DNA from 2 places in the uncultured Agathobaculum sp. genome. Region 2 is predicted to be linked to the other one. Evidence: riboswitches for the same ligand, from Rfam matches in the RefSeq annotation. Region 2 holds a riboswitch; the other holds the start of a gene.

Region 1 (20,857 bases), on a different contig from region 2:
CCGGTGGATACCGCAGCGCATTGCACATTTTTGCAAACAAGCGATACAAGATGCCTTGCCGGAGCGAGAGGCTGCTTTACTGACCGGTTTGCTGATTGGAAACACGGATGCGATTTCCGATGCTGATACCATCTCCTTGCGGATTGCGGGACTCAGCCATTTAGTTGCCGTTTCTGGATTACATGTTGGTTTTCTGGTTGCGTTTTGCTATTTAATTTGCGGACGCAAATGGGGGACTTACCTGTCGGTGCCGCTGATTCTTTTGTTTGTGCCAATTGCAGGTGCGTCGCCATCGGTGATCCGCGCTGCGATCATGTATCTGATTGCAGCTGGTGCATTTATCACTCGACGAGAAGCCAACACGCTGAATTCCTTATTTGCTGCGCTTGCTTTACTGCTGGTTCAAAATCCGTATGCAATCGCCGGGTTGAGCTTACAGCTCTCTTTTTCAGCAACGCTGGGATTGGTGCTGCTGGCTGGAAAAATGCAGACAAAGCTGCTGAAGCCGCTTCACAATATGCCAAAGCCTGTTTATAAGCTTCTGTCTGTTCTTGTGAGTGCAATATCCTGTACCGTTTGCGCGACTATTTTTACTGCGCCGATTTTGCTTTCTTCCTTTGGCTATATTTCCATCTTATCCGTTCTCAGCAATTTGATGGTAGTTGGTGTGACTGCGATATGTTTCATTGCAGGATTTCTGCTCTGTCTATTCGCGGCTTTTGTTCCGGTTGTAGTGCCGATACTGTCGGCAATTGTGCAGCCGCCGCTGCGCTATATCTTATGGGTTGCAGAGCGTGTGTCGGATCTTCCTTATGGCATGGTGAATTGGGGCGATAGCTTTGGACTTGCTGCACTCTTTCTCTGCTTTGCGGCAATTCTGCTCTGGCTGATGATAGGGCAGCGTGTCAAATGGAAGGTCATTTTGCCGATTCTTTGTTTGTGTTTGAGCTTGCTCAGCGGCATAAATGCGTATCAATATCAGAGAACGTATCGCGTGACCTATTTACCTTGCGGAACGGGACAGGCTATCCTTGTTTCTGACTCATCGCATGTGACTTTGATCGATTGTGCTGGAGATGGCGGATACCGGGATGCTGCACAGCTTGTACAGGAATGGATGCGCTATCATAACATGGACCATATTGACACACTAATTTTAACGGCAGTGGATCGTGGGCATGCGCGAGATTTGCCGACGTTGCTGCAAACGGTTTCGGTGCATCAGATTTTGATTCCGGACGGATGTAGGCAAACTAAGTACAATACAGATTTGATAGAGCTGTGCAATCAGGTTGGCGCACAAGAAATTGATCAATTCAATGTGTTGGATAACGGTGCTGCTCCAATTACTGTTTTTCCGGTGACGGATGGGAAAATGGGCGTGCAGATTGCCGATGAAATTTTAGTCCTCCACAGTCCAACACAAAAGCAGCTTGCGGCTTTTTTGGAATCGGATTCAATAACGGCACCGGAAATTGTACTTTCTCAAAGCAATATGGAGGATGATGCATTGTTAACACAGGCAGTAGATGCAATGCATGCAGAAAGAATTGTGGTACAGGCTGGATTTGGAGATGTCATGTCGGAGTATCATGATCTTCCTGTGGAAAGTCCATATGTGACCGGAGAAATCGTGAGGAAATTCAGAAAGGAGTGAGGAAATATGCCACAGGAGAAGACAAAATCAAACGGAAAGGCGCAGCTGATTCGTGATTTGAAACAGGGAACCTTTGCTCCTCTTTATGTGATTTCCGGCGAAGAAAGCTATTTAAAGGAATACTATTTACAGCAGCTGCGGGAGAATGTGATTGATCCGACCTTTGCGGATTTCAACCAGATTGAATTGGAAGGAAAGGGACTAACTCCCGAGCAGCTGACCGAAGCGGTGGATAGCTATCCTGCGATGTCGGAAAAAAAGCTGATTATCGTAACCGATTTCGATTTGTTCAAACCGCCAGTCGCGTTCTCCGATGTGTTGCCTGCTTTGCTGGAAGATTTACCGGATTATGTTTGTCTTGTGTTCTACTATGATATTCTGGACGGGAAGCCGGACAAACGAACCAAACTGTATAAGACGCTGCAAAAGGTTACGTGCTTTGCAGAGTTTTCTCACATGGAAGAAAGGGAGCTGGTTGCATGGTTAGAACGGCGTGCACGTGCGCTGGGCTGCGCCATTACACCGGAGGATGCTTCTTATATGATTTTTCTGTGTGGGAATTCGATGACCAATCTGGCAGGGGAGATGGAGAAAGCTTCGGCACATACCACCACCGGAGAAATTAAAAAATATAATATTGACGCGGTCTGTTCTCCTGTGCTGGATGCTGTGGTTTTTGATTTGACTGATGCAATCACAGCAGGAAAATTTGAACGCGCAGTTTCACTGGTGGGTGATTTGATTGCACAGAAAAACAATGAAGTCATGATTTTTACCACCATCACACGCCATATTCAGCGCTTATATGCGGCAAAGCTCTGCGCGGAAGCAAGGGCGGGAGAGAAGCAGTTGATGGACATGATTGGTTCCAAATCGCCGTATTACGCGAAACAGATTCAAAACGCAGCGCGGCGCGTATCGTTAAAATGGCTGCGAAAAGCAGCGTCCTTATGCGCACAAACCGATACGGCACTAAAGGGCAGTGCAGTAGATCGCCAGAAGCAGATAGAATTAACGCTGTTGTCCATGGCGTCTGCGTTGAGGGAGGCCTAATATGATACGAGTTCGTGAAGCCATAGTGGTAGAAGGCCGTTACGATGTCAATACAGTCCGTCAGGTTGTGGATACAGTTGTGCTGGAAAGCGGTGGATTCCGTATTTTTCATAATAAGGATCAGCTTCGTTTGCTGCGAAAAATTGCAGAAACACGCGGTTTGATTGTGTTGACGGACAGCGATGGGGCGGGCTTTGTCATTCGCAATTATATTAAAGGTGCATTGCCGCTCGGTAGTGTGAAGCAAGCCTATATCCCGGATATTGCGGGTAAGGAGCGACGCAAACGGCATGGCTCCAAGGAAGGTAAGCTGGGAGTTGAGGGGATGCGTCCAGCGGTCATTTTAGATGCCTTACGTCGCGCCGGCGCAACTTTTGAGGACGAATCGAAATCATCTGCGCAGCACGAAACGCCTATCAGCAAAGCAGATTTTTTTGCATGGGGGTTATCTGGGCAAAGAGACAGTGTAAATCGTCGCGCCGCTGTCCTGAAAGCGTTGGATTTGCCGGCCCATATGACGGCCAATGCGCTGCTGGAATTTATCAATGCGGTCAGCTCCCGAGCCGAATTGGAAAAGATCATAGATAGAATATCCACGGGGGATTGACAAGTTGCAAAGAGAAGCCTATAATATCAGTGTAAATTAAATAGTTCTGTTTCAGGGCGGAGTGAAAGTCTCCACCGGCAGTATACGGACAGCTTGTCCGATAGTCTGCGAGCCGCAAGGCATGATGGGTGTGAATCCCAACCGACGGTTATAGTCCGGATGAAAGAAACAGGTGTATTTCGGTACGTCTGCGCGCCCTTGGATGATTCCAAGGGCTTTTTGTTACCCATTCAAACAGAACTCCTTGCAAAGGAGAAGATACCTATGACGAAAACCAGCAAAATCACGTATACCGCAGTTTTTGCGGCGATCGCAACCGTTCTCATGTATTTTGAATTTCCGATTCCGTTCATGCCGCCATTCCTCAAGGTTGACTTGTCTGGCGCTGTAGTATTGATCGGCGCATTTATTTTTGGAATCGGTCCGGCCATTACCATGATCGGGATCAAAGATTTGATTCATTTGACGCAAACCCAAACCGCAGGTTCTGGTGAATTGGCTGATTTTTTGATGCTGTCGACACTGGTTATCATTGCCGTACTGATTTACCGCGCACATAAGACCAGAAAAATGGCAGTTGTCGGTTGTTTATGTGGCTCTGTTGCTATGGCAGGCATGGGCATGCTGACGAACTATTTCTTGATTATCCCGTTCTATGTCAATGGAATGGGATGGAATTTGGATGCTATTTTTGATATGTGCCGAGCGGTCAATCCTGCAATTAACGGCATGGCGGCATATCTTTTCTTAGGTATTTTGCCGTTTAACCTGATTAAAGGTGTGATTTTGACCATCATCACTATGGTTGCCTATAAGAAACTGAGTGTTTTCATCAAATCGAAGCAGATCGCAATTCATACACGGCAAAAAGCGAATTAACAACTGAAAAATGGGGGACATGGACGGGCAAACGTCTATGTCCCTTTGTTAATAGGAGGTCATAATGGATAAGAGAAAGAAATGGATTCATGCATTGTTGCTTTGTGCGGTTGGCATTGGTATCGCCGGTTTACAATGTGGCTTAGTGACACGATACTATACGTTGGAAACAGATAAGATAAAAGAGGAGCAAGGGATGCGTCTTTTAATGTTATCTGATTTACATAGCTGTATTTATGGAGAAAACCAGTGTCAGCTTATGAGCCGGATTATACGCGAACAGCCGGATTGCATCTTTCTATGTGGCGATATCGTAGATGATAAAACACCACGTGATGGTGCGAAACAATTATTGCAGCAAATCACGAAAATCGCACCGTGCTATTATGTTTCGGGAAACCATGAGTTTTGGAGCGGTCAAGCCGATGAGATATTTGATATGATAGAGACATATGGTGTTCAAGTGCTGCGGAATGAACAGGAAATCGTGACCATAAATGATATCAGCTTTACATTATGTGGTGTCGATGATCCTGCTGCAACCGGGACACGACGGGCTGGTTCGTATGGAGAAGCGGAAGCCTATCAGCAGACGTTAGCACAGTTCCAAAGCTTGGGTGCAGAACAATTATGTGTATTGTTGGCGCACCGGCCAGAGTATATTGATGAGTATGCGAAGTATCCATTTGATTTAGTTTTATGCGGCCATGCGCATGGCGGCCAATGGCGTATTCCGTATCTGCTAAATGGTTTGATTGCGCCGAATCAGGGATTGTTTCCGAAGTACGCTGGCGGCCAATATGTCTATGATGGTATGACCGAAATTGTCGGTCGAGGTTTGGCGCGTGACTGGAAACCGCGTATTTTCAATCCACCGGAAATTGTGGTTGTTGATGTAGTTGGAACAGGGAAAGCATAGCACCATAGCACATCTGAAAAATTGAAATATATAATTATACAAAAGAAAAGTTTTGTATAATTGAGGGTGGAAAAATTGAACGCAAGCTATTGCAACAGCCGGATACGCTGGTTCATCCAACGCATCCGGCTGTTGCTTATTTCCATGTCACTTCAATTGGATTTTGATCCACTAACCGCACGATTTCATTCGAATTATAGCTATCCGTAAGCACATTACGCAAACTGCTTTGGTATTGTGCCAAAAATACCAATCCGGTGTTATCAAAAATTACCGTATTAAAGCATGGCGCATACCTGAATCCTGTGGTTTGGTCGATATTTTCATAGGCAACGGCTAATTTCCCATTATTATAGGCAATTGCATTGCTATCCCTGTGCCACGACAGATATTCTAAATTCAACGTGTTTGGCGTCTGCATATCAATACGGAATGTACCATCGCCATTGGGCAGCAACACCGTCGCGGTTTGGTCAATAACAGTGACGATAAAATCATCATTTTCTAACAGATTGTACCACGCACCATCATCCGTCTGTGTTGATTGAATTTTCAGACGCTGTATTTGTTGCATGGTATCCATTTCTATAATTGTTAAAAAATAGTCATTCTTGTGCCGCGTATACAACAGCAACGTTCCATCGTCTTCCCACTGGCTTAATTGTAGAAATTCCTCTGTGGTGTCAATTGGAAATACCATTCTCAGGCTGTCCAGATGCAAGCATCCATTTTCTGCAATTTCTATTCCTCCACCCTTGAGGGTCTTTACGACACCTGCCGCATAGTCCAACGCATATATGCCATATCCTCCCGGAATCAGGCTGGTATCTACCGTGTTCCCTTTTAAAGTGTGGTTATTAAATGTGAAGTAGCAGGTTTGTGGTGTAACAACACTTTGCGTATCCAGATAGAATTGATCCCCTTCTTCATTGCCAGAGCTGCTGGTAGCGAGAGATCCGTCGCGACTTTTTGTCAGCGAAATGGTAATCCGTTCCGTTGGCAGGACAGGAATGCGAAAAAATTCCTGTAACTTATTCCACATCGCAAGGCTGTCACTCTGACTAGGACCATACGTCCAAATGCCAAAATCGTGATTGATTCCTTCTAAACTAATAAAACCTTCCAGTGGATAATATTCGCAATAATCTGCAACCATGATGGTTTTTTCTACTTCTTTATCGGTAGCTGCGCTGTCATACAACTCCTGATAAACACGCTCTAATCCAGTTTGCCGATACTTTGGCGTATCCAGAAAATTGCTGCCGCTGGATTGAACAGCTGAATAAATCTCAACGCCTTGATGGGACTGGTCATATGACTGCTCTTGTTCGGTGTTGAAAAAATGGTACTCTGTTTGTGTATGCGGTGCACCAGCTTGCAGTTTTATCGTGCTGTCCCAGAAAAGGTGATTGCCATAGGTTGCGTGTGTCTGCATGGACAGCCCATCCGCAACCGCTGGATCGCCTAAAAGTATGGTCTGGGTAAATCGCACTTGATCGTGCGCAGCATACACTGTTTGAGCACACCAACCGACTGCTGCGACTCCGAATACTAACAGTGCAGCAATAAACCCCAATGCTTTGCGCATGCACTACCCCTCCCCGCCCGTGATATCATCCAGCGCGCGGCTGACACGGTCGGCACTGTAGTGGTAGGTCTGTTTGATGTATGTCATCAAACTAGTACCATTGTCCTCGAGTTCCGAGGCCGCTACATCGCCAACAATTTGTCCTTGGCGAATCAGTACCGCGCGGCTGATAAAGTTAGAGACTTCCTCAATCAGATGCGTGGACAAGATAATGGTTTCATGTGGTTCAAGAATACCAAATAATACTTTATAAAAGTCTTCGCGGTTAAATACGTCATTTCCTGCGAATGGCTCATCCATCAGAATATAATCTGCACCTTGACACAGTGCAAGGATTACCTCAAACTGATTTTTTTGCCCAGTCGAAAAGCCGTGCAATGCTTTATGCATAGGAAGCTCAAAAAAATCCATCAGTCCGGCAAAACGCTTATCAATGAATCGAGGAAAATGCTCCTTATAGAACTGTCGATGCGCTTCTGCTGAAAGGTTCGGGAAAAAAGAGTGCTCGCTTGTTGCAAATGACAATCGTTCGATATTGTTATGCGTGATCGGCGCCCCGTCCAGTGTAATAGCACCGTCATAACGTAAAAATCCAAGGATACATTTCATAAGTGTTGTTTTGCCTGCACCGTTTTCACCGAACAGGCCGACAATCTCACCCGGGCCAAACGACAAATCAACCTGCTGCAATGCTTGTTTTCCGCGCAGGCGTTGACTCAATGAATAGCTTTTGCTCACGTTCTTGATTTCCAGCATCACAAATCCCCCTCCCTACCATGTCGGCAAGCATTGTGCCGGTGTGACAATATAGTACGCTGTCAAAAACAGCAGTTTTAATAGAAATGCTGTGAGCAAGCTGATGAGTGCACCGATCAGCGGCAGTGTAAAATCACGTCGCATCAGCTCCCAGCGCTGCGGCAGGCGGCGCATCAAATAGATACTTTTGCTTCCCATGTAGTAACTCAAATGATGAGATACGGCTGCGAATAGTGAACAGAGCGCCACAATGTAAAAAAGCGATAGTGATTGCCCCAGCAGGATATCAAAAGGCAGCATCATAGCATCGGATCGCAGCACGCGATCGCCACCGACCCGATCAAACAAAAAGTCATATGCGCTACGCAGACTGACGCCATAAATCAGCACGGCAATGCACGTCGCCGCAGCTAGTCCAAGCCCCAATCGCCTGGCTTCTTCTTTGATCTGGGTGCCCGGTGGCGCGAATCTGGAAAGGTTAATCGTTTTCATCGCTCGTTACCTCCTCCGCATTGAACCACACATCCCACAATGAGTAAAGAATCACAGCCAAATGAAACAAGCACAACATTACGTCTGATGCTAGACTACCAAGCGGTCGTACGAAGTAAAACAGCATAGCAACAATCGTCATGGAAAGCGGTGCATTGTTGCGTATATTTCTTCCATAGCGTTTTCGTACCACTGCTCCAGCCGTTACAAAAGCAAGTGAAGCAAATGCAAAGAATAGATAGAACCATCGGCTGACTGATTCAAGCGGTAATATGCTGTGTAAAAACTCATTTCGGTAAAATGCAAGAAACAAAGCCTGATTTGACAGTCCGGATGCAATCTCCTGTGCGAGATAATATCGACACAGAGCGGTAAGTACAACAATTTCTGCCATCCATAGGATCACAAAACATAAAAAGCAGAAAAAGACATGCCACAGGAAAACTGTGCGTTCTGTAATGCGCAGACGGCGCAATGTATAGCCGCCGCTGTTCATACGGTACAAAAACGCAACTAAGAAAATGGTTTCACCAATAAATCCCCATTTGAAATAATCAGGCTGCATCACAGTTTCTAAAGCGGCTGCACCACGCTGTAACTCCCATAGGAACAGTCCGGTTTGGATACCGGCCACAAGTATGACTGTGCAGAGTAGCGGTGTAATGGAACTGCGTATATACAGCATTAGCACAGAAAGATGTTTTTTCCCCATATGTTCATCCTCCCCTCAATCCCAATAGTGTTCTATCAAGCGAAATGCCTCTGACTGAGACAGCCCCATCTGCTTCATCGATTGCACTACACTTTTCACATCACTTTCCAACAGCTCTGCGCGAATTTGCGCGATTTTATCTGTATCAAGTACCATATAGCTTTTGGCACCAGTATGGGAGCAGATCAGTTGTTCTTCTTCCAGCTGCCGATATGCCTTTTGCACTGTATTCGGATTCACTCCCAATAGCGCGCTTAACGTGCGGCGTGACGGCAGTTCATCACCATCATGATATTCTCCGGCAACAATGCCACGTTTAAGATACAGAAGGATTTGCTGATAAATTGGTATTCCCTCTTCCATATGAAAACCATTAAATGAAATCAACCAAGATCAGCCTACCTTCCTCTAAACTGTATCATATATATAATACACTTTCTGTAACTGTATTATATCTATGATACGGTTTTGCGTCAATAGACTGAAGCCGAGATTCTTCCCGAAACACATAGAAAAACACCTGACAGAATTGTTGATTCTGTCAGGTGTTTTGGTCTTGATCCAAGTATTCAATCACATGTGCCACTGCATCGTGGTCATTATCTCGAACCCGGATAGTAGCATGCTGTAAAATATCCGGCACGGCATTTTCCGGCACAAATGCAATTGCCGCTTTTTGCAGCATGGACAAGTCGTTGTCACTATCTCCTATTGCATAGATATTATTGGGTAACACCATGCAGTCGGCCGCAATTTGCATCATAGCTGATCCTTTGCCAATCCCCTGCCGTGTGATTTCACAAAATGTTGACATGGTGCAAACGGTGCTGAATGTATCTGCGGATGGTGCAAGAAACGTGCGCACAGCTGCGACGTCTGACGCAGGGCCGGTGAAATTGATTTGGCACCAGTCAGCTGGATTGGGTAATTCGCTGGGAGAAACACAAGTATACTTTAAGTGTAGTACGCGCATGTGATGTTCGGTTTCCGCACTCATGCGACAAACAAAGATCTGATCCGGCAGAAACACTTCACAGCCAATTTGAGGAAATGCAGAAAGAACCTGCTCTATCAAAATTGGTGTTTGCTCCGGCATTCCAGCGCAATGCAGCACTTTACTTTGTGCATTCAATATAAGTGAGCCGTTCAGTAAGCAATATGGCGCGTTGATCGGCAGCAAGTCAATATAATCGGTTACTGCTGCATAAGCACGTCCAGTTGCCAGCGAAAAAAGTCCGCCTTGTTCAGTGAAATAACGCAGTGCCTGTATATTTGCCTCCGAAATTTGACGTTCGCTGTCCAGCAAGGTGCCGTCCATATCGCATGCAAGCAGCATGCCATCAAATTTTTTCATGTCATCTTCTCCAGCTTTGCAAGAATTTGAGCAAAATAGGTTGGCAACGGTGCGGCAAACTGCATGGTCTGCTGTGTAGTCGGGTGACAAAGCGTTAGCTTTGCAGCGTGGAGACATTGGCCACCAATGTCAGAAAACCGATCTTTTTTTAAGCCGTAGACAGGATCTCCAATAATCGGATGCCCGATAGATGCCATGTGAACACGAATCTGATGGGTGCGACCGGTTTCCAGCTGAAATGCCATATGGGTATATCCATGAAACCGCTTGAGTACAGTGTAATGGGTAATCGCTTCGCGCCCCCCCTCCATAATCGCCATTTTCTTGCGATCGGTTTTGTGACGTGCAATCGGTTTGTCGATTGTGCCGGAATCCTCACGCGGACTGCCTACGACGATTGCTTCATAACCGCGAAAAGCGGTGTGCGCCGCAATTTGCGCTGCAAGGCTTTGATGTGCCGTGTCATTTTTTGCAACCACCAATAGACCGCTGGTATCTTTGTCAATACGGTGCACAATACCGGGACGATGCTCACCGTTGATGCCGGATAAGCTATCTCCGCAATGGTACATCAGCGCATTGACAAGTGTGCAGGACCAGTTGCCCGGCGCGGGATGGACAACCATGCCGCGCGGCTTGTTGATGACAATGATATCGATATCCTCATAGACAATATCTAACGGGATATTTTCTGGAATGATATCCACCTCACGCAATTCGGGTAACTGTACGGTGATCGTTTCGCCGCCGAGCAGTTTATAGTTCTTTTTCAGTGGTTGCCCATTACATAAAACCGCTTTTTCCAGCAACAAGTTCTGTGCAGCAGAACGAGTCAATCCCTCAATCTGGGTCGAGAGCCAGCTATCAATGCGTGCTCCAGCCTGCATGTCAGGTACAACCAAAACCATATCACTCATTGGTGTCACGCTCCGAGGCGGTGTTGTGGGAAGTGCCAGCTTGCTCCTCATCTTTGTGCAGGAACAGAAAATATATGACAAACAGCAGCGCGCCAACACAGATGAAAATATCCGCAACATTAAATACCGGAAAATGAATCAGCCGAAAGTCAAATAAGTCGACTACAAATCCTCGCATGACACGGTCGATTGCATTGCCGATCGCGCCCGCACCTACCAAAACCAAGGACCAGCGTCCCAGTGCGCTTTGCATCCAGCCCTTATATAGTGCAACTTCAATGACAATGGAAATCACAACCGCCAGCGTTACAAAAATCCAACGGGAATCAAACTGCGCAAACATACTGAACGCTGCACCACGATTTTCGACATAGGTTAAATGAAACACATTTTCAATCAAAGGGATGGTTTGCTGCGCCTGCAAACTGGTAAATGCCCAGTATTTCACTGCTTGATCGAGTGCGATCATAATGAACGCGAAAACTATATACAGCATCTTACGAACTCCTCATCGCTTAAAAAGGGGGAACAGAACGAGCATTCTGTTCCCCTTTTTGATTTTATTATCCTACCACTTTGGCACAGCGTGCGCACAAAGCAGGATGCTTTGCATCGGTACCAACCGACTTGGATTGCTTCCAGCAACGCAGGCATTTCTCCCCTGCTGCACGGGCAACTGCAATCGTCAGACCCGGCAGATTTTCGCTTGCCATGCCTTCTCCAGTGCCTTCTGCAACCGAAAGCTCAGAGACAATGCAGAGATCAGCCAAATCCTGACCGCAGCCGTTCAGGAAAGCAGCAAGTTCTGCATCGGCGTAAACCGTCACACAGGCCTCTAGCGGCTTGCCAATCGTCTTGGCATTGCGGGCACCTTCCAACGCCTTGTTGACGTCATCACGGAAAGCAGTGAGCTTGGCCCACTTTTGGGCATCCGCGTCGCTAAACGACAGCGCATCATCTGCCGCAGGCATCTCATTATACGCCACGTTGCGCACATCATCCTCTGTGGTATGCGGCATAGACTGCCAGATTTCATCTGCTGTGAAGCAGAGAATCGGAGAAAGCATGCGCACCAGTGCGCTGAGGATGTGATACATAGCAGTCTGAGCGGAACGACGGCTCAAACCCGCCGTGTCATCACAGTATAGGCGATCCTTGATAACATCCAGATAGAAATTTGACATATCAACGACACAGAAGTTGTGAATCGCATGGAACACCGTATGGAACTCATAGGAATCATAGCCTTCGCGAACCTTTGCAACCAGCTCATTCAGGCGCATCAAAGCCCACTTATCCAGTTCCGGCAGTTCTGCATATGCAACCATATCTGTCTTGGGATCAAAATCAAACAGATTGCCCAGAATATAGCGTGCCGTGTTGCGAATCTTCAGATAATTCTGCGACAGATGCTTGAGCATGTCCTTGGAAATACGCATATCCTGACGATAGTCGGAGGACGCAACCCAAAGGCGCATAACATCCGCGCCATACTGGTTCAGAATATCGTCTGGCGCAATACCGTTGCCGAGCGACTTAGACATCTTCTGGCGCTCTTCATCCACGATCATACCATGGGTAATGACCGTCTTATACGGCGCCTTACCCTGTGTGGCAATCGAGGTCAGCATAGAGGACTGGAACCAGCCGCGATACTGGTCGTTGCCTTCCAGATAAACGTCAACAGGCGTGGTCTGCTGCTCGCGATTTTCAATGACAGCACGCCAAGAAGAACCAGAGTCGAACCAAACATCCATGGTGTCGGTTTCTTTATCGAAATCACTGCAGCCGCATTCACACTTGATATCAGCCGGCAGAATTTCGGACGGCTCCATATCAAACCAAGCATTCGAGCCCTTTTCACGGAACAGGTCGGCAACAATCTTGATTGTCTGTTCGTTCACCAGCGGCTTACCGCACTTCTTGCAGGTGAAAATCGGAATCGGAACGCCCCAAACGCGCTGACGGGAGATACACCAGTCCGAACGCTCACGGATCATCGAGGTCATGCGCTCTTCGCCCCAGCCGGGAATCCACTGGATGTTTTCACAAGCCTTAACAGCGTCATCCTTCAGCGCGTCCACTGAACAGAACCACTGCTCAGTTGTACGGAAGATGATCGGGTTTTTGCAGCGCCAGCAGTGCGGATAGCTGTGCACAATCTCTTCGATCGCGAGCAATGCGCCTTCAGCTTTCAGATCTTCCAGGATGATCGGTGTGGTCTTTTCATAGTACATATTCGCGTACTTGCCAGCTTCTGCGGTTGTCATGCCCTTGCCATCAACCGGAACGATGATCGGAATATCATATTTCTGGCAAACGATAAAGTCGTCAGCACCAAAGCCCGGCGCTGTATGAACACAGCCGGTACCGGCATCCAGTGTAACATGATCGCCGCAGATGACAACACTTTCACGATCCATGATCGGGTGCTTGGTGCGCATGAGCTCAAGGTCCGAACCCAGCAATGTACCGAGCACTTCCCACGAGTCAATCTTAGATGCCTGCATCACAGACTCTACTAATTCTTTAGCAAGCACATAAATCTCGCCGGAGGGAACCTTGACCAAATCATATTCATAGACGGGATTGACCGAAATGGCGAGGTTGCCCGGAAGTGTCCAAGTCGTCGTGGTCCAGATGACAAAGTAAACATTGTCCAAGCTGCTAGTAATGGCAGCAATCTTGCCGCCCCTATCATCCGTCACATGGAACTTGACATAAATCGAAGAGCACGGCTCGTCCTGATACTCGATCTCAGCCTCTGCCAGAGCAGTCTCGTCATGCGGGCACCAATAAACCGGCTTCATGCCCTTGTAGATATAGCCCTTCTTTGCCATTTCGCCAAAAATCTCAATCTGAGTGGCTTCATAATCATGGGTCAAGGTTAAATACGGACGCTCCCAGTCACCAATGACACCAAGGCGCTTGAACTGCGTGCGCTGTGTGTTGACGTGATCGTGCGCAAACTCTTCACACTTCGAACGGAATTCCGCAGTGGAGACCTTATCACGATCCATGCCGTAGGCCTTGATCGCCTGACGTTCAATCGGCAGGCCGTGCGTATCCCAGCCGGGAATATACGGCGCCTGATAGCCCATCATATTGCGGGAGCGCACAATAAAATCCTTCAGAATCTTATTGAGTGCATGTCCCATATGCAGGTTGCCATTCGCATACGGAGGGCCATCGTGCAGAACGAAAAGCGGCTTGCCTTCGTTCTTCTTCATCAATTCGTGATACAGGTCGTCCTTTTCCCAATTCTCCAGAAAGCCCGGTTCGCGCTTGGGCAGGCCTGCACGCATCGGAAATTCAGTTTTTGGTAGATTGATCGTGTTATTGTAATCCTGCTGCATGGTGCAGTGTTCAGTCCTTTCGATTGTTACTTTACTTCCTTGGGGTCATAGTCGGCACCAAATTTTAATTCGCCAAAGTCAAATTTGCGTGTAGCATCCTCGATGGGAGCATCTGCCTGTTCCTCTTGTGGCTCAGGCTGGGCAGGAGTCTGCTGCTGCACCGGAGCTTTCGACGGTGTGGGCTGTACTGCTGGTTCCTGTTGCTGGCCAACCAATTTTTCCGCTTTGGCCAGTTCTACCAAAGCCTTGGCCTGTGCCTGATACGCTGCAGAAATGCGTGCAACAAATTCCAGTGTGCTCTTTTTTGCGGCTTCAAGCTTCTGCTCTTCCAGCGTAATTTCATCACGTGTATTTTTGACTTTGTTTTCCGTTTCATCTTTTGCGGCTGTGACAATATCCTGCGCCTCTTGTTTGGCCTTGTCGATGGTGTCCTGCGCAATCGTCTGTGCGCTCATTAGAGCCCGCCGCATGCCGTCTTCCACGCCGCGGTATTCCTCGATTTTATCAACCAGAACCTTCATTTTTGCTTTCAATGCAGCATTTTCCTTCTGCATTGCAGCAAACTCTTCTGCAACACGCTCCAAAAAAGTGTCGACCGATTTCATATCGTATCCGCCGAAAACCGCTTTTTCAAAGCCGATTTCCTGAATTTCCTGCACCGTCATATGTTATTCCTCCGTTTTTTATCTCTTGTCGCTTACGGGAAAATGGTCGGGCACCGCCCGACCACCGATACGCCGTATTTTCGACAGGCTTAAAGCATGTATAACACTTGCTCCAATGCAATCAGAACAAAGAACGCCAGCAAAAACGCCAAGTCAAACGGACTGCCTCGCAGCGCATCAATACGGCTGAGTAAACTGCGGAACGGTTGGATAAGTGGTTCTGTCACAAGACATAAAAATTCATATATCTGTGAACTGCCGCCTTGCGCAAACCAGCTCATGATGGCTCGTGCAAAAAAAAGAAATTGCAAAATCCGCAGCAGGCTGGCTACTATATAAATTATAATTGTGTTCACGGCACCATAACCTTAAAAATACATACCGCTGCTTTCCAGTTCGTCAATCAAGTCCCCCATAATGTCAACATTATAAGGGGTAATGATGTATGTGCTGTTTGCAACCTTTTTGATTTTACCTTCGTTGGCATATGCTACACCGCTGAGAAAATCCACAAGACGCCGCGCAATATCCTTATTGGTCTGCTCCAGATTCAGTACGACTGTACGCTTATCTTTTAAATGATCGGCAATTTCAGCTGCATTCTCGAAGCGATCCGGCTTGACCAACACCACGGCGAGCTGCGTTGTTGTGTTGATGTTGACCACTTTATTTCCACGGCGGGGCGAAGACGCTTCCGTTGATGCACTATCATAAGACCGGCCATAGGATCTTTCGTACGACCGCTCATAGGATGACGGCGCACTACTTTTCACCGGCTCTTCATTGCGCTGGCGGGGCAGTTCTTCTTCGTATTCGTCTTCGACATCCTCGCCTTTAACCCAATCGATAAAGCCTTTGATCGAACCCATGCAAAGTTCCTCCTTATGTTTTAGGGCGAAACGATCTGATACGGACGCGCACCAAAAATCGCTGTGCCGATGCGAACCATGTTTGCACCGCACTCAATCGCCGTTTCGAAATCATTCGTCATTCCCATAGACAAATAATCCATATTTACATTATCGTATTTTTTCGTCAAAATGTCAACAAATACTTGTTGCATTTCGTGAAAGTAGCTTGAATTTTTCGATATTTCATCCGCAATCGGCGGAATTGCCATTAAACCGCGAATATGCAGCGATTTTTGTTCACTTAATCTGGAAATCGCTTCATCCAACTCCTCAATCAGCAGACCACTCTTGGCTGCTTCCCTACCGATATTTACCTCCAAAAGGATATCCTGACATATACCGTGCTTGGCTGCGGCCTTAGCAATGGCTTCTCCCAAATGGACAGAGCCAACCGATTGAATCAAAGATACCTTGCCTATCAGATATTTGACTTTATTGGTTTGAAGGGTGCCGATGTATTGCAGATCTGCCCCATCATACGCATGTTGCTCATATTTTTCCAGCAATTCCTGTACACGGTTTTCGCCGCATACCTTGATTCCGGCAGAAATAGCCGCACGCACTCGTTCTGCATCATTCATTTTTGATGCAGCAACCAAAATAATGTCCTCTGGATTTTTCCCTGCACGTTGTGCAGCCTGCGCGACACGCTCCAGCACTGCTGCAATACGATTTTTGAGCTCTCTGCTTTCCTGTTCCGTCATGTCTTCACCACCATATTATTTTGCAAATTTTTTCCGCTAACAATAATTTGATCTTGCTCTACCAGCATGTCCGAATTGGTCGCGCTTTGTTCAACCACGTAATAATCATCAGCTTCATATAGTTTATTGATGATTTTAAACTTTTGGAAGCTGCCGCTGAGAATGAATACGCCGTCTTGCTTTTGGGTTTTGCCATCACTGGTAGTCGTTTCCTGTACATAAACCGCTTCTTTTGGAACTTTCAATCCGGTATAGGTTGAAATGATGATTTCAATCGGTTGTTGACGCATGGAGACCATTTCACTGTTGAATTCCGTACCGGCTAAAACGATTAACGCCGTTTCGCTGGTGCGGTCTTTTACAATGGAATAGACCGAAACAGGGGTCTCTAGAGAAGCCTGGGTGAAATTGACACGAAGACTTTGCCTTACTGAAAAGCGGTCTGCATCTTCTTGGGAGATCTCAGCAACCAGATACCACGTGAATCCTTGAATCATTTTTCCCCATGTCTGATCACTGACGATGGGCTTTGTCTCGGTTAATTCATGGAACCGATTTATCGTGAGGTCGTCCAATTCATCCAGTGTAAGTATTTCTTCGTAGCCATCTACAACTTCGGAAAAATAACCGGTTGCAGGCGCTGTCAGCTGTGTAGTGTGGCCGGATAACTGTGCGTTTAAGCTGTCTCGTTCCGTGACCAAAGCGTCGCGCTCGGCTGTAATGGCTGCCGTATCCACATTGTCGGCTTCGCGACGCAGTGCCAGTGTGCGGAGAGATTGGGCAGAAGAGTTCAAAGCAGAGCCAGAGCCATTTTTGGTCTGCGCGGCCATTTGCTGCATGGACAAAATAATCATCTGGTCCAGCTTGGAAGCATCGGAACCGTCTGTTGCAGACTGCAAAGCTGTGTCGAGTAAATCAATGCGGTTTTCCAATGGATCAAGCTGTTGGCTCAGCGCGAGTGCGTCTGCATCAGAATAAACGATGGCAAGCGGCGCACTTTGCTGCACGCGCTCACCGCTGTATACGATGTGTTTGACAGATCCCCCTGTACTGCCGCTAACAGGGATTTCATCACGAAAGAACCATCCTTGCGCGGTGATACTGTCATTGACTGTGACCCGAACCGCAGGTGTGGTCTCAATGCCGACAGAAAAAGCGCTGATGATTTTCTGTCCAAGATATATAAGTATTACAACAGCAATCAACAGAAGAATAATTCTGCTGTTTATGCCGCTTCTTGTATGCTTTTGCTTTTTGCCTGTTTGTTGCTGCATAAGGAACCTCGTATCTTATCATTCCGCTGCACGCTCCTCTCTGGGTGCATGCAGATCAACACGATTCTGCGGGATCAGGGTGGAAATAGCATGTTTATAGATCATTTGCTGCTTTCCGTCGCTATCCAATATCACAACAAAATTATCATATCCACGGATGGTTCCGCGCATCTGAAATCCATTTGTCAAAAAAACAGTGGTATTGATTCCTTGCTGGCGCAATGCGCACAGCATCCGGTCCTGCAAATTGATTTCGTTTCGCACAATGATTCCTCCAATATTTTACAATTTATGGTATCATTGTACACTTTGGTTTCGTAGATATTCTGTCGCTTCCTGTAAAACGTATGAGAAGTCCTCAGCTCTATTATAATAAATCCAATGGATGCTGTCATCCCTTTTTAACCATGTTAACTGTCTTTTTGCATAATTTCGACTGCGTTGTTTGAGTAATTCCACACAAGAATGCAAAGAATCCTTGTCTTGTAAGTAGCCCAGCAGTTCTTTATAGCCAATCGCTTGCGCTGCAGTTCCTGTGAGTTCGCCTTTTGAAAGGAGGCGCTGTGTTTCCTCCAGCAAACCGTCAGACAGCATTTGATCGACGCGTTGGTCAATGCGGTCATACAGTGTTTGTCGCTCTGCCGGGCATACGCCGATTTTTATGGCGGTATATTTGGGGATTGAGCGCTTATGCTGACGGTTAAATTCCCCTATCGTCATACCTGTCTGCTCATATACTTCTAAGGCACGAATGACGCGCTTAAGATTATTGGGGTGCAGCCGCTGTGCGCTTTCTGGATCAACCATTGCCAGACGTGCATGCACCGACAGATTGCCTTGTGTTTCCGCCATGTGCTGATATTTGTGTCGCACGGTCAAATCTGTTTCATCACCAGAAAACGTACTGCATTCGATCAATGCATCCATGTACAGACCGGTTCCGCCGACTACAATTGGCATCATGTCGCGCGATAGAATGTCCTGTGCTGCGGCATCAGCCAATTCTACATATCGCGCAACGGAAAACGGTTCGTTGGGTTCGCAGATGTCCAACAAATGATGTGGGATCCCCTGTCGTTCTTCCATGGTCGGCTTTGCGGTGCCAATGTCCATACCGCGATAGATCTGCATGGAATCCGCTGAGATAATTTCTGTATGCAATTGTTTTGCCAATGCAACCGACAACGCGGTTTTTCCGCTTGCAGTCGGCCCGCAAATGCAGATCAAACGGTTTTGCATTCTGAACTCCTTATTGATTGACACGCTTGAACAGTTTATCTAATTCATATTTGGTCAGCCTGACAGTTGTCGGTCTGCCGTGTGGACAGGACTGTACATCATTATCGGCCAGTACGCGGTCGCATAGAGCCTGCAATTCTGTCCTCGACGATGCCTTCCCTGCTTTGATTGCCGCTTTGCATGCGACCGTATGAATCAGGTCATCCAATCGGTCTGGAACCGCGGTGCGGCTGTGCATCAGCTTTTCTGCCAACTCGCCAATCACGCTGGGCACATCCGCACTATCCAGATATGCCGGTACGCTGCGCACAGCGAAGCTGTTTTCGCCAAAGCTGTCGATCGCAAAACCAGCTTGTCGAATTTCTTCTAGACCGGATTGAACGGCAGATGCTTCCTCACCGGTTAATTCTACGATAACCGGTGTCAACAACTCCTGCTGTGGGATTTCGGTTTCCTGCCGAAGCTGATTGAACAATAATCGCTCGTGCGCGGCATGCTTGTCAATCAGGATCAAACCATCCCGGTCTTCGGCGATCAGATAGGTCTGAAAACATTCTCCGATCACACGCGCACCGCTGTCAAGCGGTTCCAAGCTTTGTGCAGTACTTGGTTGTGCGTCGGTTCCCCTTTTGGTGACAGGCTCGGATGGCGTCTGCACGATTGGGGCTGGCTTATGCTCAGGCATCGGCTCGTCTATGCGATGATGGAACGCTAGATCACTGCGATTCTCTTGTATAATGCGTGGTGCTGCGGCATAGGTCCCCGAGAAGGATGGCTTTTTCGCACGGGGCGGCACAGCAACTAGAAAATCTTCCAGTTCCGGTGGCTCCGGCATTTTTGCGGTTGACGAAACGGGTGTTGCAGGTTTAGAGACAGCAAAACGCTGCTGCGTATAAACTGGAATGCTTTCTTTCGGTTTTTCTTCGACGGTTTTTTTCTCTTGATGTGTCAAATACGGCATATTGTCATTGGCCGCAATCGCATTTTTACAAGCGACGTAAACTGCTTCAAACACGGGCTTCTCTTGCGAGAATTTGACTTCGGTTTTTGCTGGGTGCACATTGACATCCACTGCGGCGAGCGGCAGTTCAAGAAATACTGCACCAGATGGATATTTGCCAGTAATCATTGCATTGCGGTATGCCTCTTCAAGCGCTGCCTGCATGAGTCTGCTTTTCACATATCGACCATTGACAAAAAAGTGCTGCATCGAGCGATTGGGGCGTCCAGCATGCGGCTTGACAATGTATCCATAAGCCGTCATTCCGTTGCGCTCGCAACGTGGCACCTCAATCATGTTTGCGGTCATTTCTTTTCCAAACACAGCAAATACCGGCGCCATCAGTTTTCCCTTTCCGTCAGTAGAAAACACCTGCTTGCCGTCACGGATCAAGCAAAAAGCAATTTCCGGATGGGATAATGCAGCATGCTGCACGACACTGAGGATATACCCTGCTTCGGTAAAATCCTTCTTCAGAAATTTCATGCGTGCAGGCGTGTTATAGAACAAATCACGCACCACGATCGTGGTGCCCTCCGGACAGCCTGCCTCCTCCTGTGTCTGGATTTCACCGGCCTCGAGGTGTAAATGCAGTCCAGCAATCGCACCCTTCTGCCGTGTGAACAAATCAATTCGGGTCACCGATGCAATGGCAGCTAACGCTTCACCGCGGAAGCCCAGCGTGCCGATAGCGGTCAAATCTGCCTCGGTGCGGAGCTTGCTGGTTGCATGGCGGCGGAATGCGATCGGTGCATCCTCTGCGGACATGCCACA
Region 2 (9,945 bases):
GGCGCGAACCGAATACGTCGCCGGTCAGACATTCGGAATGTACGCGGCACAGCAGGTTTTTGCCGTCTCCAATATCGCCTTTGACCAGTGCGACATGATGTTCGCCAGTCAGGTCGTTGATGTAGCCGTAGATTTGGAATTCACCAAAGCGGGTGGGCAGCTTGGCGCATGCCTCGCGCACAACGTGTTTGTCATGGCGGCGGCAGTAGTCCTGTAAATCTTTGATCGTGATCGCTTTTAGGCCCCACTCTTTGGCGTGTTCGAGCAGCTCGGTCGTGCGCATCATCGTGCCGTCGTCGCGCATGATCTCGCAGCACAGACCACACTCTTCCAGTCCGGCTAGGCGGCACAGGTCAACGGTCGCCTCGGTGTGACCGTTGCGGGTGAGCACGCCGCCGCGGCGTGCAATCAGCGGGAACACATGGCCGGGGCGGCGCAGATCGGTGGGCTTGGTGTTCGGGTCAGCGCACATGCGGCAGGTGTAGCCGCGCTCCTCGGCAGAAATGCCGGTGGTGGTATTGACGTGGTCGACCGACACCGTGAATGCGGTCTGATGGTTGTCGGTGTTGACCTTGACCATCTGCTCAAGGCCGAGCTGCTGGGCGACCGCTTCGCTCATCGGCGTGCAAATCAGCCCCTTGGCGTGGACTGCCATAAAGTTGACATTTTCAGTCGTGGCGAACTGGGCGGCGCAAATCATATCGCCTTCGTTTTCACGGTCGGGGTCGTCGATTGTAACGATGATGTGGCCGGCGCGCAGCTCCTCCAGCGCCTCTTCGACCGTGCAGTATTGCTGTTCCATATGGATCGTCCTCCTTGATGCTTAAAACCCGTTTTGGGCTAAAAATTCCATGGTGATGCCGCTTGCGGCTGGCTTTTCAACAGCTGCATACGGTGTAAGCAGCTTTTCAACATATTTTCCGATTACGTCGCATTCCAGATTGACTGTCTCGCCCGGCTTTTTGCCGAGCAGGATGGTCTGCGCACCCGTGTGCGGGATGATCGAAACGGCAAAGCTGGTTTCGTCCACCGCCGCGACCGTTAGGCTGACGCCGTCAATGGCGATCGAGCCTTTCTCCACGATGTACCGCAGCAGGGAAGCAGGGGTGCGCACGGTCACCCAGACCGCGTTGTCCTCGCGCTTTTGGGATGAAACTGTGCCTGTGCCGTCGATGTGACCGGAAACAATATGACCGCCGAATCGGCCGTTTGCAGGCATGGCGCGCTCGAGGTTGACCGGAGAGCCGCTTTGCAGTGCGCCCAAACTCGAGCGCCGCAGCGATTCCGCCATGACGTCGGCCGAGAAACTGTCTGCTGTCATGGAAACAACGGTCAGACATACACCGTTGGTTGCAATGCTGTCGCCGAGTTTGGTGCCTTCCAGCACGGTTTTCGCGCCGATCGTCAGCCGTGCACCCGCCGCGCCGCGTTCGATGCGGCGCACGGTGCCGATCTCTTCAATGATGCCGGTAAACATTTCACAGCACCCCCTCGATGAGAAAATCCTCGCCCAGTGGCGTAACAGTAACATTTTTCAACGCTGCCGCATCTGCCATGCGGGTAAAGCCCACGCCGCCGAGCGGTGTTTTAGCGGTGCTGCCGCCGATCAGCTTGGGTGCGATGTACGCCTGCACCTTGTGTACAATGCCTGTTTCAAGTGCCGCGAATGCCAGTTCCGCTCCGCCTTCGAGCAGAATACTGTCCAGTCCATGTGCGCCAAGTTGATGCATCAGATCGTTTAGGTTCACCTTGCCGTTTTGTGCTTGGCACAATACCAGATGCGCGCCCGCTTTTTTGAGTGCCGCGGCGTGCTCATTCCATTCGGTCACGGCGATGACGGTATCGATTTCCCGCGCGGTGCGGATGAGCTGACAGTCCAGAGGTGTGCGCGCGTGGCTGTCGCAGATGATGCGGTACGGGTTGCGTCCGCCTTCAATACGGCAGGTGAGCAGCGGATCGTCGGCCAGCACAGTACCCACGCCGACCATGATGCCGGACAGGTGAGCGCGTGTTTCGTGCACATGACGGCGGGCGGCTTCACTCGTCACCCAGCGGCTGTCTCCGGACGCGGTGGTAATCTTGCCGTCCAGCGTCATGGCATATTTGAGCACGACGTAGGGTGTCTTATTTGTGATGTAGTGAAAAAACACTGCGTTGAGCTGACGGCATTCGTCCTCGCAAATGCCAGTCTCGACCGGGATGCCCGCGCTCCGTAAAATTTCCGCGCCCTTGCCAGCGACCAGCGGGTTTGCATCCAGACAGCCGACGAACACGCGCCCGATGTGGTGTTCGATAATGGCATCCGTGCAGGGCGGGGTACGCCCCCAGTGGCAGCACGGCTCGAGTGTGACGTATAAATCTGCGCCCGCCGGGTTTTCGGTGCAGCTTTTCAGTGCATTTCGCTCGGCATGCAGGCCGCCGCAGTATTCGTGCCAGCCCTCGCCGATGATGCGTCCGTCTTTGACGATCACGCAGCCGACCATCGGATTGGGGCTGACATGTCCTGCACCGCGTGCGGCTAGTTCAAGCGCGCGGCGCATGTAAATTTCTTTTTGGTTTTGCAACCGGATCACCTCGCCAGAACAGCATTTCTAAGGCTGTGAGATAAAAAACGCCCCGAAAGCAGATGCTTCGGGGCGTATAGACGCAGAAAATAAAAAATCTGAAACACAATCATGCGTTTCAGAACAGCAAATAAACGGAAACGGAGGTTGATCCACTTTCCGCACATTCTTCTTTCATCCAGACTATACTGTCGGCCTCGGAATTTCACCGAATCATGCATTCGTTCGAAAAAAGCGTCCGCTCGCGGGCTGTACCGCCGGTAGGGAATTGCACCCTGCCCTGAAGAATCCTGATATTCGGTTTTAGCACAGCAGTCTACTGCTTTGCTGAACACAGTATATACCCGTCTGAAGGAGAATGCAAGTACTTTGTGAAAAAATATGCAGAGGCGACCTTGGCCGCCTCCGCATTTGGGAAGAGTATAAGAAAAGAGAAAAGAAGATGGCTTAATGACAATACAATCATAGCGCAGTCGCATCAAATCCGAAGCAAAACCAAATCAAATTTGTGCAAAAAACAGAACAAGGGCAGGGGAGAGGGTAAACCGGAAAAGAACGCTTGTGAGACGGACGGGAACGTGTTATAATATTTCCATATTGCTATTACGGAACAGATAAGGAGCTTTCGGGGTGAAAAATCGCGAGCAAATTCGTAATTTCTCCATTATTGCGCATATCGACCACGGCAAGTCCACGCTGGCTGACCGCCTGCTGGAACAGTGCAAGGCAGTGTCCCAGCGCGAGATGGAGGAACAGTTACTCGACAATATGGATCTGGAGCGCGAACGCGGCATCACGATCAAGGCGCGTGCGGTGCGCATGGAATATGAGGCGGACGACGGCAAAACCTATGAGATGAACCTGATTGACACGCCGGGCCATGTGGACTTCAACTATGAGGTATCCCGCTCGCTGGCTGCGTGCGAGGGTGCGCTGTTGGTCGTGGATGCGGCGCAGGGCATTGAGGCGCAGACGCTGGGCAACACCTATTTGGCGATCGACGCAGGGCTTGAGGTAGTGCCGGTTATCAACAAGATCGACCTGCCTGCAGCAGACGCGCCGCGTGTCAAAAAGGAGATCGAGGATATCATCGGCATTCCGGCGGAGGACAGCCCGGAAATCTCCGCGAAAATGAATCTTAACATCCATGCGGTGCTCGAGCGCATCGTGTCCGACATCCCTGCGCCGACGGGCGACCCGGATGCGCCGCTGCGCGCGCTGATTTTTGACAGCCAGTATGACCCCTATAAGGGCGTTATCGTTTATATGCGCTTGATGGACGGCACGATCCGTCCGGGCATGAAGGTCAAAATGATGGCGACCGGCGCGGTGTTTCAGGTGCTCGAATGTGGTCATCTGCTGCCGCTTGGCCTGTCCCCGCAGCAGGAGCTGTGTGCAGGTGAGGTTGGTTACTTCACCGCGTCCATCAAGACCGTGTCCGATACCCGCGTAGGCGATACGGTTACCGAGGCCGACCGCCCGACGGCGGAAGCCCTGCCGGGCTATCGTCCCGCGCGGCCGATGGTGTTCTGCGGTATCTACACCGAGGATGGTTCCAAATACCCCGATCTGCGTGATGCGCTGAAGAAATTGCAGCTCAATGACGCGGCGCTGTCGTTTGAACCGGAAAGCTCAGTGGCACTGGGCTTTGGCTTCCGCTGCGGTTTCCTTGGCATGCTGCACATGGAGGTCATTCAGGAGCGCCTTGAGCGCGAGTTCGACCTTGATCTGGTCACGACGCTGCCGAGCGTGGTGTATGAGATCGTCAAGACTGACGGCACGATTGTTCAGTGCGATAACCCGCACGACTATCCCGATCCGGCAGTCATTGACGAGGCGCGTGAGCCGTTTGTCAAGGCAACCATTATGACCCCGCAGGAATATGTCGGCAACATCATGCCGATGTGTCAGGAGCGGCGCGGCGTGTTCAAGGATATGCAGTATCTGGACGCCAATCTGGTGGAACTGCACTATGAAATGCCGATCAACGAGATTATTTACGACTTTTTTGACGCGCTCAAGGCGCGTACTCGCGGCTATGCTTCGCTCGACTATGAATTCCTTGACTACCGTCCGAGCGACTTGGTCAAGGTGGATATGCTGCTCAACGGCGATCAGGTAGACGCATTGTCGTTCATCGTGCACCGTGAGAAGGCATATGGCCGTGCCCGCCGCATCTGCGAAAAGCTCAAGGAAAATATTCCGCGCCAGCTGTTCGAGGTGCCGGTACAGGCTGCCATCGGCGGCAAGGTCATCGCACGCGAGACGGTCAAGGCGATGCGCAAGGACGTTCTGGCCAAGTGCTACGGCGGCGATATCACGCGTAAGAAGAAGTTGCTGGAAAAGCAGACGGAAGGCAAGAAGAAGATGCGTTCGCTCGGCACGGTACAGATCCCGACCGAAGCGTTCATGGCAGTTTTGAAGCTGGATGAGGAATCATGAGTAAATTCAGTTATAACAATCGGCCGCTTGGGCTGTATCTGCATATTCCGTTCTGTGTAAAAAAGTGCGCCTATTGTGACTTTTACTCGGTGACCGAGACGGATCTGATGAAAAATTATGTTTCGGCGCTGCTGATGCATATCCGCGAATATGGCAGGACGTGCAGCGGCTATACGGTGGACACTGTCTATATCGGCGGCGGCACGCCGACCTGCTTGGGGCCGAAATATCTCGGTCGTATCTTGCAGGAGGTGCGGAATAAGTTCCCGCTTGCAGATGACGCGGAGATCACGGTCGAGTGCAATCCGGAAAGCACGGACAAAAAAGTGCTCGAAATGATGAAGAAGCAGGGCGTCAACCGCCTGTCCTTTGGGGTGCAGTCCGCGCAGGAGGACGAGCTGAAACGCATCGGCCGTATTCATTCGTTTGCGGAGGCTAAGGCTGCGGTCGATCTGGCGCGCGAAAAGGGCTTTGACAACATCAGCCTTGATCTGATGTACGGTCTGCCGGGCCAGACGCAGGAAAAATTCCTCGACTCGGTCGAGCAGTGTCTGGCGCTCGGGCCGAAGCATTTGTCGTGTTACGGCCTGAAGCTCGAGCCAGCCACCCCGATGGGGCGGGAAAATCCCGTCTTGCCGGATGACGACGCGCAGGCGGATACCTACCTTGCCATGTGCGAGCTGCTGCGCAAGAACGGGTTTGAGCATTATGAGATTTCGAATTTTGCAAAGCCGGGTTTTCGTTCGCGGCATAATTCTAAGTACTGGGATCTGTCCGAGTATCTGGGTCTCGGCCCGGGAGCGCACTCATTTATAAACGGCCGCCGGTTCGAGTTTGCAAGGGATATCAAGGCATACATAAACGGTGAGGATATCCTGCGGGATGAGGACGAGGTGCCGACCTTCCAGCGGCAGGGCGAATATCTGATGGTGCGCCTGCGCACAGCGGAAGGCGTGGACTTCATTGATCTGGAAAAACGCTACAATGTTGATTCGACACCCTATGAAGAAGCCTTCCGCAGTCTGATGGGCAACGAATTGGTTGCGCATCAGGGTACACGTTGGTATCTGACGGAAAAGGGCTTTCTGGTGTCCAACAGCATTATCAATACCATCGTTGAAGCGGGGCAGGAGCAAATGGAGTCGCCCGCGCTGCCGGTGTTCCAATAAAATACCGGCTGATTTTTGTTATTCCAAAAATATATATAAATCGGAGGAGAAAATATGCGCGCAGTTATCACGGTGGTCGGCAAGGACCGTACCGGCATCATTGCTAAGATCTCGGAGACGCTTTATCAGCATGGGGTCAATATCGTTGATATTTCGCAGAACGTCATGGAGGATATGTTCGCCATGGTCATGCTGGTCAATATCGACAAGTGCACGGTGGACTTTACCCAGCTGGCTGACCTGCTGGACAAGGACGGTGAAGCGCTCGGCATGAAGATCCACACCATGCACGAGGATATCTTCGACGCCATGCACAAGATTTGAGGTGCCGGCTATGTCAATGATCAACACCAAGGACATTCTGGAAACCATCAAAATGATCGAGGAGGAGCACCTCGATATTCGCACGATCACCATGGGCATTTCGCTGCGCGATCTGGCGAGCGACGATATCAACGTGCTTGCCGACAAGGTCTATGACAAGGTCACCCGCCGCGCGGAAAAGCTGGTTTCGACCGGCGAACAGATCGAGCGCGAGCTCGGTATCCCGATCATCAATAAGCGTATTTCTGTCACGCCAATCGCCATGATTGGTGCGGTGACCAATGCAAACAGCTATGTGCCGCTTGCCAAGGCGCTAGACCGTGCGGCAAGTGCAACCGGCGTCAATTTCGTTGGCGGCTTTTCTGCACTGGTGCAGAAGGGCTTTGCCAAGGGTGACGAAATCCTGATCAATTCCATTCCCGAGGCACTGGCAGAGACCAATCTGGTTTGCTCCTCGGTCAATGTTGCGTCCACCAAGGCGGGTGTCAATCTGGATGCCATCGGCCTGATGGGGCGTATCATCAAGCAGACAGCAGAACTGACGAAGGACAATGATTCGATGGGCTGCTCCAAGCTCGTTGTATTTGCCAATGCAGTCGATGATAACCCGTTCATGGCGGGCGCGTTCCACGGCATCGGGGAGCCGGAGACCGTCATCAACGTCGGCGTTTCCGGTCCGGGCGTGGTGCAGTCTGCCATCCGTCGTGCGGGCGATTGCCCGATCAATGAGGTGGCTGAGGTCATCAAAAAGACCGCGTTCAAGATCACTCGTATGGGCCAGCTCGTTGGCGCAATCGCAAGCGAGCGTCTGGGCGTGCCGTTCGGTATTGTTGACCTGTCGCTTGCGCCGACGCCGGCAATCGGTGACTCGGTCGCGCGCATTCTGGAGGAAGTCGGTCTGGAGGTCTGCGGCAGCTGCGGCACGACTGCAATTCTCGCTATGCTCAACGACGCGGTCAAGAAGGGTGGCGTCATGGCATCCTCGTCGGTCGGTGGTCTGTCTGGTGCGTTCATCCCGGTTTCCGAGGACGAGGGCATGATCGCGGCGGCGGCTTCGGGTGCGCTCACGCTCGAGAAGCTCGAAGCGATGACGGCCGTCTGCTCGGTCGGTATCGACATGGTTGCGGTGCCGGGCGACACCTCAGCGGAAGTAATCTCCGGCCTGATCGCGGACGAAATCGCTATCGGCGTGGTCAACTCCAAGACGACCGCTGTGCGTGTTATTCCTGCCATTGGCAAGAAGGTGGGCGATATGGTCGAATTCGGCGGTCTGCTGGGTTCGGCTCCCATTATGCCGATTGCAACCGGTTCCCCCGCAAAGTTTATCCATCGAGGCGGCCGCATTCCGGCCCCGATCCAGAGCCTCAAGAACTAAATACTGCTTGTTTGTGCAAGCCGCACACCGGACGAAGCCGGTGTGCGGCTTTTTTGTGCCCTTTGCGCGGTGCGCATTCGGCAAATATTGTGCGCATACTGTGATAAGATGAAGGACGGCGGAGGTGGTCTATGGTTGTATATCTGGATGTGCTGTTCGCGGTCAATGTGCTGATGGATGGCGTGAGCCTGTTCGCGGCGGCGGCGCTGGGCGGTGTGCGTGTCGGACGTGTTCGGCTGCTGCTGGCATCGGTGTTGGGCGGCGGATATGCGGTGCTGGCGGCGGTGGTGCCGCTGTTGGCGGCGCTGCCGCTGCGCGTAGTTGTGGGTGTTGGGCTGTGTGCTGTTGCGTTTGGCGGAAAGCCGGCCTTCGGACGGGTGTGCGCACTGTATTTTGTCGTCGCGGCATCCTTTGTGGGATTGGCGATGGCGCTGGGTGCAGTAACAGGCCGCACGCTGCTGTTTGGCGCAGGATATTACATTGCTGTACCGTTTCGGTTTCTGCTGCTTGCCGCAGCGGCGGGTTACGCATTCAGCGGGATTTTGCTGCGCGGGGATGCGCTGCACGGTCCGCTGCGCCGCGAGGTGGAACGGCTGACCATCTGCTTTGACGGACGGGAACGCGAGGTGCGCCTGCTGCACGACACGGGAAACGGTCTGGTCGAGCCGATATCCGGTCGTCCGGTGCTGGTGCTGGGACGCGAGGCTGTGGATTGCCTGCTGGGGAAGGAAATCCGTGATGCGTGCATGGGCAAAAAGGATGCTGCTGCTTGTCTGGGTGCGCTGCCGCCGGAAACCGCGAGTCGGTTCGGGCTGCTGCCGTACCGGGCGGTCGGGGTGGATAGTGGGCTGCTGCTGTATTTCCGACCGGATAAGGTACAGCGTGCAGATGGCACGGCGCTCGACTGTGTTTGCGCCATCGGACCGGACAGCATTGGTCAGGGAGCGTATGATGGGCTGATTGGGGTTTGAAAGGAAGAATACATATGGTACTGAAATGGATCATGCGGTTGTTTGCGCGGCTGTGGAAACGGCGCTCGGTTTATTATATCGGCGGCAGTGAGGTGCTGCCGCCGCCGCTCTCACCGGAGGAAGAGCAGGCAACGGTTGAGGCCTGTCAGGCGGGGGATGAGCAGGCACGCAACAAGCTGATTGAGCATAACCTGCGGCTGGTGGTGTTTCTCGCACGCAAATTTGAGTCCGCGGCGGTGAGCACGGAGGATTTGATCTCGATCGGAACGATTGGATTGATCAAAGCGGTTGGCACCTATCGCAGCGACAAAAATGTAAAGCTGGCGACCTATGCTTCGCGCTGTATTGAAAACGAAATCCTGATGCATCTGCGCAAGCTGGCGGGACGGCGCACTGAGGTCTCGTTTGACGAGCCGCTATCCTCGGATTGGGACGGAAATGAGCTACTGCTCAGCGATATCCTCGGCACGGAGCCGGACAGCGTCATGCGGCCAATCGAGGACGATGTCGATCGCATGCTGGTGCATCACGCGCTGGAACGGCTGCCCGCGCGCGAGCGGCAGATCATTTCGCTACGCTTTGGACTGGGACTTCCGGAGTCCATGACGCAGAAGGAGGTGGCGGAGTTGCTGGGCATTTCGCAGAGCTACATATCCAGATTGGAAAAGCGGATCATTGCACGCATGCGCAAAGACATTCTGAAAAACTTTGCATAGGCGGGGGCGCTTGCATGCACGGATAAAATGCGGTACAATAGTACCGCAAAAATGAGTGGGAGCGTGTGTGTCATGCAGGTGGAAATCAGACAGTATGCGCAGCAGGATGCCGGAGAGGCGGCTGCGGTTTGGAATGAAGTGGTAGAGGACGGCGTTGCGTTTCCGCAAACCGAGCTGCTGGATGTGCAAAGCGGCCATGCATTCTTTTCTGCGCAGTCGTTTACCGGCATCGCGTATGATGCGGAAAACGACGAAATCGTCGGATTGTATATCCTGCATCCGAACAACGTCGGTCGATGCGGGCATATCTGCAACGCAAGCTATGCGGTCAAAGGAAGTCTGCGCGGGCAGCATATCGGAGAAAAACTGGTGCTGCACTGTATG

The links. A riboswitch is a leader RNA that binds a small molecule or an ion and turns the genes downstream of it on or off. The one in region 2 is predicted to bind FMN.
Region 1: it holds a riboswitch for FMN, as region 2 does, so the genes downstream of both, ABGT74_RS01010 (ECF transporter S component) here and ribD (bifunctional diaminohydroxyphosphoribosylaminopyrimidine deaminase/5-amino-6-(5-phosphoribosylamino)uracil reductase RibD) in region 2, are expected to answer to the same signal.

Annotation. Positions count from the first base shown of each region.
Region 1 is NZ_CAWVCU010000017.1:1,043-21,899, forward strand. It holds gene ABGT74_RS00995 (ComEC/Rec2 family competence protein) at 1-1,657, shown strand, start outside; gene holA (DNA polymerase III subunit delta) at 1,664-2,710, shown strand; gene ABGT74_RS01005 (DUF4093 domain-containing protein) at 2,712-3,317, shown strand; FMN riboswitch at 3,361-3,492, shown strand; gene ABGT74_RS01010 (ECF transporter S component) at 3,582-4,196, shown strand; gene ABGT74_RS01015 (metallophosphoesterase) at 4,261-5,115, shown strand; gene ABGT74_RS01020 (hypothetical protein) at 5,252-6,703, opposite strand; gene ABGT74_RS01025 (ABC transporter ATP-binding protein) at 6,707-7,459, opposite strand; gene ABGT74_RS01030 (hypothetical protein) at 7,475-7,951, opposite strand; gene ABGT74_RS01035 (hypothetical protein) at 7,938-8,663, opposite strand; gene ABGT74_RS01040 (GntR family transcriptional regulator) at 8,679-9,050, opposite strand; gene ABGT74_RS01045 (Cof-type HAD-IIB family hydrolase) at 9,205-10,017, opposite strand; gene ABGT74_RS01050 (RluA family pseudouridine synthase) at 10,014-10,934, opposite strand; gene lspA (signal peptidase II) at 10,927-11,430, opposite strand; gene ileS (isoleucine--tRNA ligase) at 11,498-14,290, opposite strand; gene ABGT74_RS01065 (DivIVA domain-containing protein) at 14,317-14,955, opposite strand; gene ABGT74_RS01070 (YggT family protein) at 15,045-15,311, opposite strand; gene ABGT74_RS01075 (cell division protein SepF) at 15,324-15,824, opposite strand; gene ABGT74_RS01080 (YggS family pyridoxal phosphate-dependent enzyme) at 15,845-16,570, opposite strand; gene ABGT74_RS01085 (HlyD family efflux transporter periplasmic adaptor subunit) at 16,567-17,844, opposite strand; gene hfq (RNA chaperone Hfq) at 17,863-18,111, opposite strand; gene miaA (tRNA (adenosine(37)-N6)-dimethylallyltransferase MiaA) at 18,142-19,083, opposite strand; gene mutL (DNA mismatch repair endonuclease MutL) at 19,094-20,857, opposite strand, start outside.
Region 2 is NZ_CAWVCU010000060.1:406-10,350, reverse strand. It holds gene ABGT74_RS05505 (bifunctional 3,4-dihydroxy-2-butanone-4-phosphate synthase/GTP cyclohydrolase II) at 1-802, opposite strand, end outside; gene ABGT74_RS05500 (riboflavin synthase) at 824-1,477, opposite strand; gene ribD (bifunctional diaminohydroxyphosphoribosylaminopyrimidine deaminase/5-amino-6-(5-phosphoribosylamino)uracil reductase RibD) at 1,479-2,564, opposite strand; FMN riboswitch at 2,727-2,856, opposite strand; gene lepA (translation elongation factor 4) at 3,195-5,006, shown strand; gene hemW (radical SAM family heme chaperone HemW) at 5,003-6,175, shown strand; gene ABGT74_RS05480 (ACT domain-containing protein) at 6,230-6,499, shown strand; gene ABGT74_RS05475 (PFL family protein) at 6,516-7,874, shown strand; gene ABGT74_RS05470 (sigma-E processing peptidase SpoIIGA) at 8,006-8,845, shown strand; gene sigE (RNA polymerase sporulation sigma factor SigE) at 8,860-9,561, shown strand; gene ABGT74_RS05460 (GNAT family N-acetyltransferase) at 9,634-9,945, shown strand, end outside.